DNA from 3 places in the Halomonas huangheensis genome. Region 1 is predicted to be linked to each of the others. Evidence: predicted binding sites of a transcription regulator. Region 1 holds the regulator's gene; each other region holds the start of a gene.
What was found. The regulator LexA, encoded in region 1, represses DNA repair genes until DNA is damaged. The targets are predictions, from matches to a motif close to TACTGTNTANNTANACAGTA.
Positions count from the first base shown of each region.

Region 1 (3,120 bases):
CACCATAGTCCTTTTCGGCGATATCACGCAGCGCATCCAGGCCAGAGAAGGTAAATATGACGGTCCCCAGTACAAAGTGCAGACGCCAGAAACGCTCGGCGTCCGGCAGCTCTGGGGTCGCCTCGCGCACGAGGGCTACAAAACGTGTAAAGACGGTACCGAATTCATCCTGAATATAACGGCGCAAGTGCCCCTGCGCCTGACTATAGGCCAGCCCCAGCAGGCGCATGAATACCTTGAGACTGTGCTTCTCGGCAGGAACCTCCAGCACAGTGCGCGCCATGGTTTCCAGCAACACCTCAAGGGGAATGACCTTCTCGCCATAATCCGCCTCCAGCGCATCGATCGCTGCGTGGAAGCGCTCGGAAAACGGCTCCAGATAACGGGCAAATACTGCCTGGATCAACGACTTCTTTGAACCGAAGTGGTAGTTGACCGCAGCCAGGTTGACCTTGGCCTTGCCGGTGATGTTGCGCAGAGAGGTTTCAGCGAAGCCACGTTCAGCAAAAAGCACCTCGGCGGTGTCGAGGATACGGGTCATGGTGTCAGGCTGGCCCATAATCAGGCTCCGTTTTCAGAGGAAAAGCTGAAGGTGAAATGGCGCGGGGAGAGCGCCGGTTGCCGATACTGAATTCACCCACTGCCGCTTCCCGGTTGGAAACAATTGTTTGAATTCTTCCAAAAGTGTATGCGAGCAAGCGCGATGCCACAATCAGTGTGGTGAAGATGATGTTTGAAACAGGCCATGGAATTACCCGCAAGGAACATTTTTACTGGATAGGCGTCCATACTGTATACTTAACCAAGTAACGTGTCTGACCATGGCCAGATGCCTGGCAGATAAAGTCCCATGATCACCGGGCCTGTGGCGTTGAAGGCCACAGTTTCATCTTCACAACCTCGCCGCCTGAGGGAGGCCGAATGACACGTCCCCTGACTCCTCGCCAACAGAACGTCTATGACTTTATCGTCAAGACCATGAACGAGCTCGGTTATCCGCCAACCCGCGCCGAAATCTCGCGTGCGCTTGGCTTCCGTTCTCCCAACGCAGCAGAAGAGCATCTACGCGCCCTCGAGCGCAAAGGCGCCATCCGAGTAATTCGCGGCACCTCGCGTGGTATCCGTCTGCCAGCCCAGGAGAGCGATCCTGCCAACAGTTCAGATTCGCAGCCTGAAGCCAGCTCTCCCCAGGGGTTGCCGATAATCGGTGAAGTAGCAGCTGGTAGTCCGATTCTTGCTGCCGAGCATATCGACCGCTACTGCCCCCTACCTCCGGAATACTTCACCCCGCGCGCCGACTATCTGCTGCGCGTTCGCGGCCTGTCGATGAAGGATATCGGCATCCTCGAAGGTGACCTGCTGGCCGTGCATCGCACCGAGCGAATTCGCAACGGCCAGATTGTGGTGGCACGCCTCGAGGAAGAAGTCACCGTCAAGCGCTTCCAGCGCGATGGCTATCGGGTAACCCTCGAAGCCGAAAACGAAGACTTCGCCCCGATTCAACTCGACCTGCGCCAGGACAGCCTGTCGATTGAAGGCATTGGAGTAGGAGTGATACGCGGCGGCAGCGGACAGTCACTGGGGTAACGAGCCGCGAGCTACGAGCTGTACAGTGATGCCCCACAGTTCACAGGCCATGGCTCTCCCGAACAGGGATTTACTTACAGCTTGAGGCTTACAGCTTACAGCCCGAGCTGCTCGTAGCTCGTAGCTGAATAGAGATATCCATGCCTATTCGCAAGATCCTTCACGCCGACTGTGACTGCTTCTATGCCGCGGTGGAGATGCGCGACAATCCAGCGTTGCGAGATATTCCTCTAGCGGTGGGCGGGTCCGCTGAACGGCGTGGAGTCATCACGACTTGCAACTATCCGGCACGCAAGTTCGGTATTCACTCGGCGATGCCTACCGCTCGGGCACTACGTCTGTGCCCGGAGCTAACCCTCGTCCCGCCGAATTTCGACAAGTATCGTGAAGTATCGGCACGGATTCAGGCGATCTTTCATGAGTTAACGCCATTGGTTGAGCCGCTGTCACTGGATGAAGCCTATCTGGATGTGACGGATGTCGAGGCTTTCCAGGGCAGCGCCACCTGGATGGCGCAATGGCTCAAGGCCGAGTGCCTCAAGCGCACGGGTATAACGGTATCAGTAGGTGCGGCTCCGGCACGCTTTCTGGCCAAGATTGCCAGTGACTGGGAAAAGCCGGATGGGCTGACGGTGATTCGCCCGGACCAGGTCGATGCTTTCGTGCGCACTCTGCCGGTCAAGAAGTTGCATGGCGTCGGCCCCGCGACCAGTGCTCGCATGGAAGCCATGAACATTCACACCTGCGAGGACCTGCGAGCGCTGCCGATCGAGAAACTGCTTGATGAATTCGGCAAATTCGGTCGCCGCCTGTATGAGATGTCGCGCGGTATCGATGAGCGCCCGATCAACATCGAACGCGAGCGTAAATCGATCAGTGTAGAAACCACTTTCGAACGTGATCTGCCTGACCTGCCAAGCGTCAAGGGAGCCCTGACACCACTCTGCGAGAAGCTGAGCGAACGCGTTTCGCGCAACGGCAACCCGCCGCTGCTGTGCTTATTCGTCAAGATTCGCTTCGACGACTTCACCACCACCAACCTGGAAGCACGCGGGCTGGCACCCGAACTGGAAAACTTCGACCATCTACTGGAACAGGCCTGGCAGCGCGCCCGACGTCCTGTACGTCTGCTGGGTGTCGGAGTGAGGCTAGTGCCGGAAGAAGCCCGACTACAGCTGTCTCTCCCGTTTTCCTGAAGCTCACCAAGGCAGAAACTCATCAAGGCAAGAGCTCAGCGGACACCTGGATACAACGGATACCCGGATAGATGACGACGCAGCGCGTGGCGCTCGTCATCCGCCATGGCGTCCGGCCAGAGCCAGATCGTCGAACCACTCCAGCGCAAGGCAATCAACCGGGGACCGAGCGCCACACACTGCAACTTGATCGGCTGCCAATGCTCCCGCCCCGGGCTCCGCCACTCCCACCGCCCGGGTACCGCCGATAACTGCGCCTCGAGCCCGATCCGGCCCGAAGACATACTCGCACTCCCCGGGATCGAGGAGCCCGGCTTTGAGGAAACGGGGTCCGAGG
Region 1 is NZ_CP013106.1:2,626,991-2,630,110, forward strand. It holds gene AR456_RS11495 (TetR/AcrR family transcriptional regulator) at 1-559, opposite strand, end outside; gene lexA (transcriptional repressor LexA) at 922-1,587, shown strand; gene dinB (DNA polymerase IV) at 1,734-2,783, shown strand; gene AR456_RS11510 (hypothetical protein) at 2,819-3,067, opposite strand.

Region 2 (3,120 bases), 2.1 Mb from region 1:
TCATTGCGGTGGTGTTCGATCAATCCGGTGCGCTTGTTGATCAACTCGATGATGCGATGCAGCTCGAGCCCGGAGGCTTCGTCATCGCAACCGTCAATCAGATCAGCAAATGCCTTGAGAGAGGTCGCCGCGCGTCCCTTCAGCGAGCCATCGGCAAGTGCGTCGTGCAGCGCCTGCCACAATGGGACCTCGGTGTGACGAGCCCGCTCACGCAGAATCTCGACGGTACGCGTGCCGATGCCACGCGCCGGGACATTGATGACCCGCTCGAGGGAGGCGTCATCGTCACGATTCAACAGCAGGCGCAGATACGCCAGTGAGTTCTTGATCTCGAGACGTTCGTAGAAGCGATGCCCACCATAGATACGATAAGGCATACCCTGACGGATCAGTGTTTCCTCGAGCACTCGCGACTGGGCGTTGGAGCGGTAGAGAATGGCGATGTCACGGCGATTGATCCCTTCGTCCACCCTGGATTTGATGGTATCGACGATGAAGCGTGCCTCGTCCATATCATTGAAGCCGGCATATACCGAGATCGGCTCTCCACGCTCGCCTGCCGTCCACAACTCCTTGCCCATACGGTCAGAGTTCTGACGAATCAAGGTATTGGCGGCCTCGAGGATGGCGCTGGTAGAGCGATAGTTCTGCTCGAGGCGTACGGTGCGCGTATCCGGAAACTCTTCCTCAAAGCGACGAATATTCTCGATCCGTGCGCCGCGCCAGCCATAGATCGATTGATCATCATCACCCACCACGGTCATCGGTGTACGCTGGCCGGTCAACAGCTTGAGCCAGGCATACTGCAGGGTGTTGGTATCCTGGAACTCATCGACCAGAACATGGCCGAAACGCTCCTGATAGTGGGCCAGTAGCGCTGGATTATCACGCAACAGCTCGAGACTGCGCAGTAGCAACTCGCCGAAATCGACCAGACCGCCACGCTCACAGGTCAGTTGATAGACGTTATACAGCTCTGCCATCTGCTCGACATAGGCGTCCCCGTTGACCTTCACCTGGTGGGGCCGTAACCCCTCTTCCTTGCAACCGGAGATAAAGGACTGCACCTGGCGCGGTGGAAAACGCTCGTCATCGATCCGGCCATCTTTCAACAGGCGTTTGATCAGACGCAGTTGGTCATCGGAGTCGATGATCTGGAAATGCTGGGGCAGGCGTGCATCCTGCCAGTGAGTGCGCAGCAGGCGATGAGCAATGGAGTGGAAGGTGCCTACCCAGACATGGCGCAGCGACATCCGCAGCACCGACTCCAGGCGCGTACGCATCTCGCGTGCCGCCTTGTTGGTAAACGTCACCGCCAACACTGCATAGGGCGATAGGCCCTCAACCTGCATCAACCAGGCGATGCGATGCACCAGCACCCGTGTCTTGCCGGAACCGGCACCGGCCAGCACCAGCATATTGCCTTGCGGGGCACATACCGCTTCGTGTTGAGCCGGATTGAGGCCGTCGATGATCGCCGTGACATCATCCATGAACAAGACACCGTCGTGGTCGAAAATGGAAGCCTAGTCTACCACAGCGATGCTGGATGAATGGACAGTAAGAAAAGAGAGAGGGAAGGAAGAAGAAGGAAGAGAAAAGCCGGGAGCCGGGGTTACTTCCCTCTTCCAACTCACCTCTTACAGCTCGCCCGAATCATTTCTCGTCCGGTTCAGGGTAACGCAGCGGGTTGAGGCTGCGCTTGACCGATTTGAGCTGTTCGGCAAGTTTGGGGCCACGAGTCTTGGCCACGCCCACTGCCAACACATCGACCAGCACCAGGTGGGCGATACGTGAGCTCATCGGGGTATAGATCTCGGTGTCTTCATGGACATCGATGTACAACGGCAAATTGACTTCTCCGGCCAGCGGCGAGCCGCTGGGGCACAAACCAATCACGGTGGCACCGGCTTCGCGCGCCAGCTTGACGCTGGCGACCAACGCACGAGTACGACCGGTCTGGGAAATCGCCACCACCACATCGCCTTCCTTGAGCGTCACTGCCGACATGTTCTGCATATGCGGATCGGCATAAGCGGCTGTGGATATCTGCAGGCGGAAGAACTTGTGCTGAGCATCGAAGGCGACAGCCCCCGAAGCGCCAAAGCCATAGAACTCGACACGATTGGCCATGGCCAATGCATTGATGGCCTTGTTCAGCCCTTCATTGTCGAGTCGGTCACGAATCGACAACAGGGTCCCCACGGTGGAATCGAAGATGCTATGCGAGAATTCAGCGACAGAATCGCTATCGTTCATCGAGAACTGGGCGAACTGGCTACCGGCGGCCAGCATCTGCGCCATCTTCAGCTTGAAGTCCTGAAAACCGTCACAACCGAGGGCGCGACAGAAGCGCACCACTGTCGGCTCACTGACCTTGGCTTCCGTGGCCAGGTCAACGATCCGCATGTGGATAACTTCTTCCGGATTACGCAACACGAAACGTGCCACCTTCTGCTCGGAGCGCCGGAAGTGCTCCATGCGACGTCGCATTTCATCAAACAGCGCCCGACTCACCCTGAACACCTCACTCAACTGAAGAACTTACATGACAGAAGAACTTGTATAACTGAAAACCAGGCATACGGCGTATATCGCCATTATCAGAATGCAGTATGCCCGAAGCACAGCAGGAATGCTTGTAACCTGGTTCCGGTTGGCATGCGTGAGAGCGGTCGCGAGTCCTCCAGCACAGGCCTGCCTGGTATGACCTTGCAGATCTGAGCTCCCGATCGTCATCTTTTTGTCAAGTACGGTATAGTAAAAGATGCAGTGTCGCGCAGCGTCCTTGATGCCGGCACATTCACTGCATAGGAGAGTCGATCATGCGCAATGTCGAACGGTTAACCTCCCTCAAGAGTGAACTCCTCGACATCTTCATGAGCATGGAAGTCGCCGAACACGAACGGCGCTCCCGTACCGCCGCACAGCGCAATCTACGCGCTCGCCGCGGAATCGAACTTCATCGGGAATTCAAGCGTCTATCCGAGGATATTGCGGAGCTCCCCGAAGACGCCGTAGAAGACGAAATGCATTGATCAGCCCGTTCTGATCCTGAAGGAGTTCTTCAAGGATCAGACTTGAAAACACTGCGGGCCTGAGACAGGGCGTTGCGACTAC
Region 2 is NZ_CP013106.1:4,710,105-4,713,224, forward strand. It holds gene uvrD (DNA helicase II) at 1-1,493, opposite strand, end outside; gene hexR (transcriptional regulator HexR) at 1,657-2,517, opposite strand; gene AR456_RS20530 (PA3496 family putative envelope integrity protein) at 2,826-3,038, shown strand.
Region 2: uvrD (DNA helicase II) is a predicted target of LexA. The motif match lies at 1,544-1,563, and genes of this name have one in related genera.

Region 3 (3,120 bases), 1.9 Mb from region 1:
AAGATCAGTATTGGCATGAACAGTGGCAACACAATCAACGCCAGCAGCATTCCTCCACGCGCCAACCCAACCGTCAGCGCAGCACCGATGGCACCGATCAGGCTGATGCAGGCACTACCCAACACCACGGACGCTGACAGCACCAGATAACTCCCCTCGGGCAGCGCCAGCGTCAACCCCAGCAAGGGTGCCAGCAGCGCCAGCGGCACCCCGGTGACCAACCAATGCACGGCAACCTTGGCCAGCATCAGCACCGCTAGCGGATGCGGCGTGAGCATCAACTGCTCCAGGGTACCGTCGTCGTGGTCAGCACGAAAGAGCCCATCCAGCGACAATAGCGCCGCAAGCAACGCGGCCACCCACAGAATACCCGGAGCAATCAGCGCCAGTTGATCGGCATCAGGAGAAATCCCCAGAGGAAACAGCGTGATGACCATGGCGAAGAACATCAGCGGTGTCAGCGCATCCCCCGGCCGACGCGCCACCGCCAGAAGGTCACGCTTGAACGTCGCCGCCAGTGCACGCCCCAGCCCTGTGCCGGCGGTGCGCAACACCAATGGTTTCGCACTGGCCGCCTGATCAGCCGATGAAAACTCGCGCTTCATGCTGCCGCCACCTCGCTGCCGAGGCGCAGCCTACGCAGGCCTTGTATTCGATCCAGCGCGTGGTGAGTAGTTACCAACACTGCTCCGCCACGACTGGCGTGCTGTGCCAACAACTGCTCCAGCGCTGATACACCTTCCGCATCAATGGCGGTGAACGGTTCATCGAGAATCCACAGCAATCCCCGAGCCAGATAAAGGCGCGCCAACGCTACTCGCCGTTGCTGTCCTGCCGATAACTGGAAGGCAGGCACATCCTCGAAGCTGGCGAGCCCGACACTTTCAAGGGCTTCCTCACAATCGGACAGCGAGACGCCGTCGCCATTGATGGCCTGATACCAACGCAGGTTCTCCAACGCACTGAGATGCGCCTTGATCCCGGCGCCATGACCGAGGTACACGAGATTGGCCAACAGGTCGGCACGCGCGCGACGTAAGGGTCGCCCCTGCCACAGCACCTCACCTTCAACATCAGTAATCTGCCCACAGAGCACCTTGAGCAAAGTGGTCTTGCCACTTCCGTTGGGGCCTTCGACGCGTAGTACATCCCCAGGCTTCAGGGTCAGGTCGAGGCCACGAAACAACCAGCGGCCATCGCGCTCGCATGCCAGTTGCCGAGCTTCAAGACTCAGACTCAAGACGCACCCCAGGATCAACAGATTCGCACAGACTTTACACGTATTGCCGCAGTCGAACCAGCAACCACAGGCGGCAAGCCGTCGCAGGTTCGTGTCATGACCACCTACGGCAGATTCTTGATACTTGCGTGTTTTGCTGGCGCTGCTATCCTTCATCAAAACACTGTATGTATCGACAGGTATTTTACGCAAGGGAGGTGCTGCCACGACGACTCGCAAGATCCACCTGCGCGTCGAATGCAGGCAGTGCCCACCAAGGGGAGACCACGTGCCATGACCACCGTCACACTGCAGTTCTTTCAACGCCTACCCAACCTACCCATCGCCGAGAGTTGGGCTGCCATTGACCACGACCCCGACAGCAGCGTCGAGATTCCGCTGGCGGGTAGTGTTTCGGCGGGTATGCCGATCGAGGTATGCAGCAGCGATGCCACTATTCATGTCCCATCACGCATGATCCGCCGCAATACCTACGCCCTCCAGGTGCGTGGCAACTCAATGATCGATTGCAATATCTTCGATGGCGATGTGATCATTATTGAACGTCAGGAAAGCGCCGAGAACGGCGAAACAGCAGTGGTCATGATCAACGACCAGGAGGTCACCCTGAAGAAGCTGTATATCGAGAAGAATGGTGTGCGTCTGCAACCGGCCAACACCAGCATGCCAGCCATCTATCTGCGCAATAGCGATATTCGAGTATTGGGCCTGGTCATGGGTGTCGCCCGGCGAGCAGAGATGGCAGCCTGATGCGCTATCCGGTTCCCGACCTCACTCCCGACAACTGGTTTGAAGTCGAGATCGAGATCGAACGCAGTCGTTTCATCACCTGGCTGGCCCATGCGCCGGACAATGGGGCATTCGACCGCCTGCTGGCAGCCGCACGCAACGCCCACCCCAATGCCAGCCACCACTGCAGTGCCTTTATCGCCGGGCCTCCGGGGGAGCAGGTCCATATCGGCTTTTCCGACGACGGTGAGCCCGGCGGCACCGCAGGCCGCCCGATGTACCAGGCCCTCACCGGTGATGGCATCGGCCAGGTAGCCGCGGTAGTCACTCGCTACTTCGGTGGTATCAAGCTGGGCACCGGTGGCCTGGCTCGCGCCTACACCCAAGCGGTAATGGCTGCTCTGGCCGAGGTGCCCAGACGAGAAGTCACCGAGCGGCGTGAGGTGCGTGTGCGCATCGAGTTTGCAGGGGAAGCCGACACCAGAGATTGGTGTGCGCAACACGACATCACCATCGTCGATGTTCTCTATGCTGCCGACGGAGTGACTCTGGCATTGGGTTGGCCCAGTGATACCCAGGTAGATGTCAGCGCTCTGCATTCGCGCCTCAAGGGCAAGTTGCAATTGGAAGATGACTCCCAACTGACACCATGACACGCTCGAGTGTTGTTGTTAGCCAGGCGCGATGCCGGTCATTACCAGGCATGCTGGTAACTACCCGGCTTATACCCCTGCGGTCGCCCTGGTGGCAGCGACTCCATCAACGTCCATGTCGACAGCCTTTTCCGCAGCAGTTGCTGAGTTGCCGGCAGGTGCCATTTCCCCGATGTAGCGGGCGCGTTTTTCCGGCTTCAGCTGCGTGACATCCACCGCCACCAGCCCATCGATACAGTAGCTGAACCCGGTATCGACGCCGAAAGCATGGAAGCTGACGCCTCCGGGCTGAGCCACCTCCACATACTGCTTGTAGAGCGCAGGCACACCAGCCCCCATCGCCTGCAGCGCATGCCGGAGGCGCTGAAAATCTTCCTTGATGTCATTACCGGAGAACAGCCGTTCGGCCTCATGACGCCCGGCCGACGACAACTGCACCGGCGCCCGCGGTCGAATCAGACTGGTGTCATTGGCGTGATAGTGACGGTAATAGCTGAG
Region 3 is NZ_CP013106.1:714,432-717,551, reverse strand. It holds gene ccmB (heme exporter protein CcmB) at 1-605, opposite strand, end outside; gene ccmA (cytochrome c biogenesis heme-transporting ATPase CcmA) at 602-1,240, opposite strand; gene AR456_RS03295 (LexA family protein) at 1,514-1,990, shown strand; gene AR456_RS03290 (IMPACT family protein) at 1,990-2,622, shown strand; gene olsF (bifunctional ornithine lipid synthase OlsF) at 2,692-3,120, opposite strand, start outside.
Region 3: AR456_RS03295 (LexA family protein) is a predicted target of LexA. The motif match lies at 1,402-1,421, and genes of this name have one in related genera.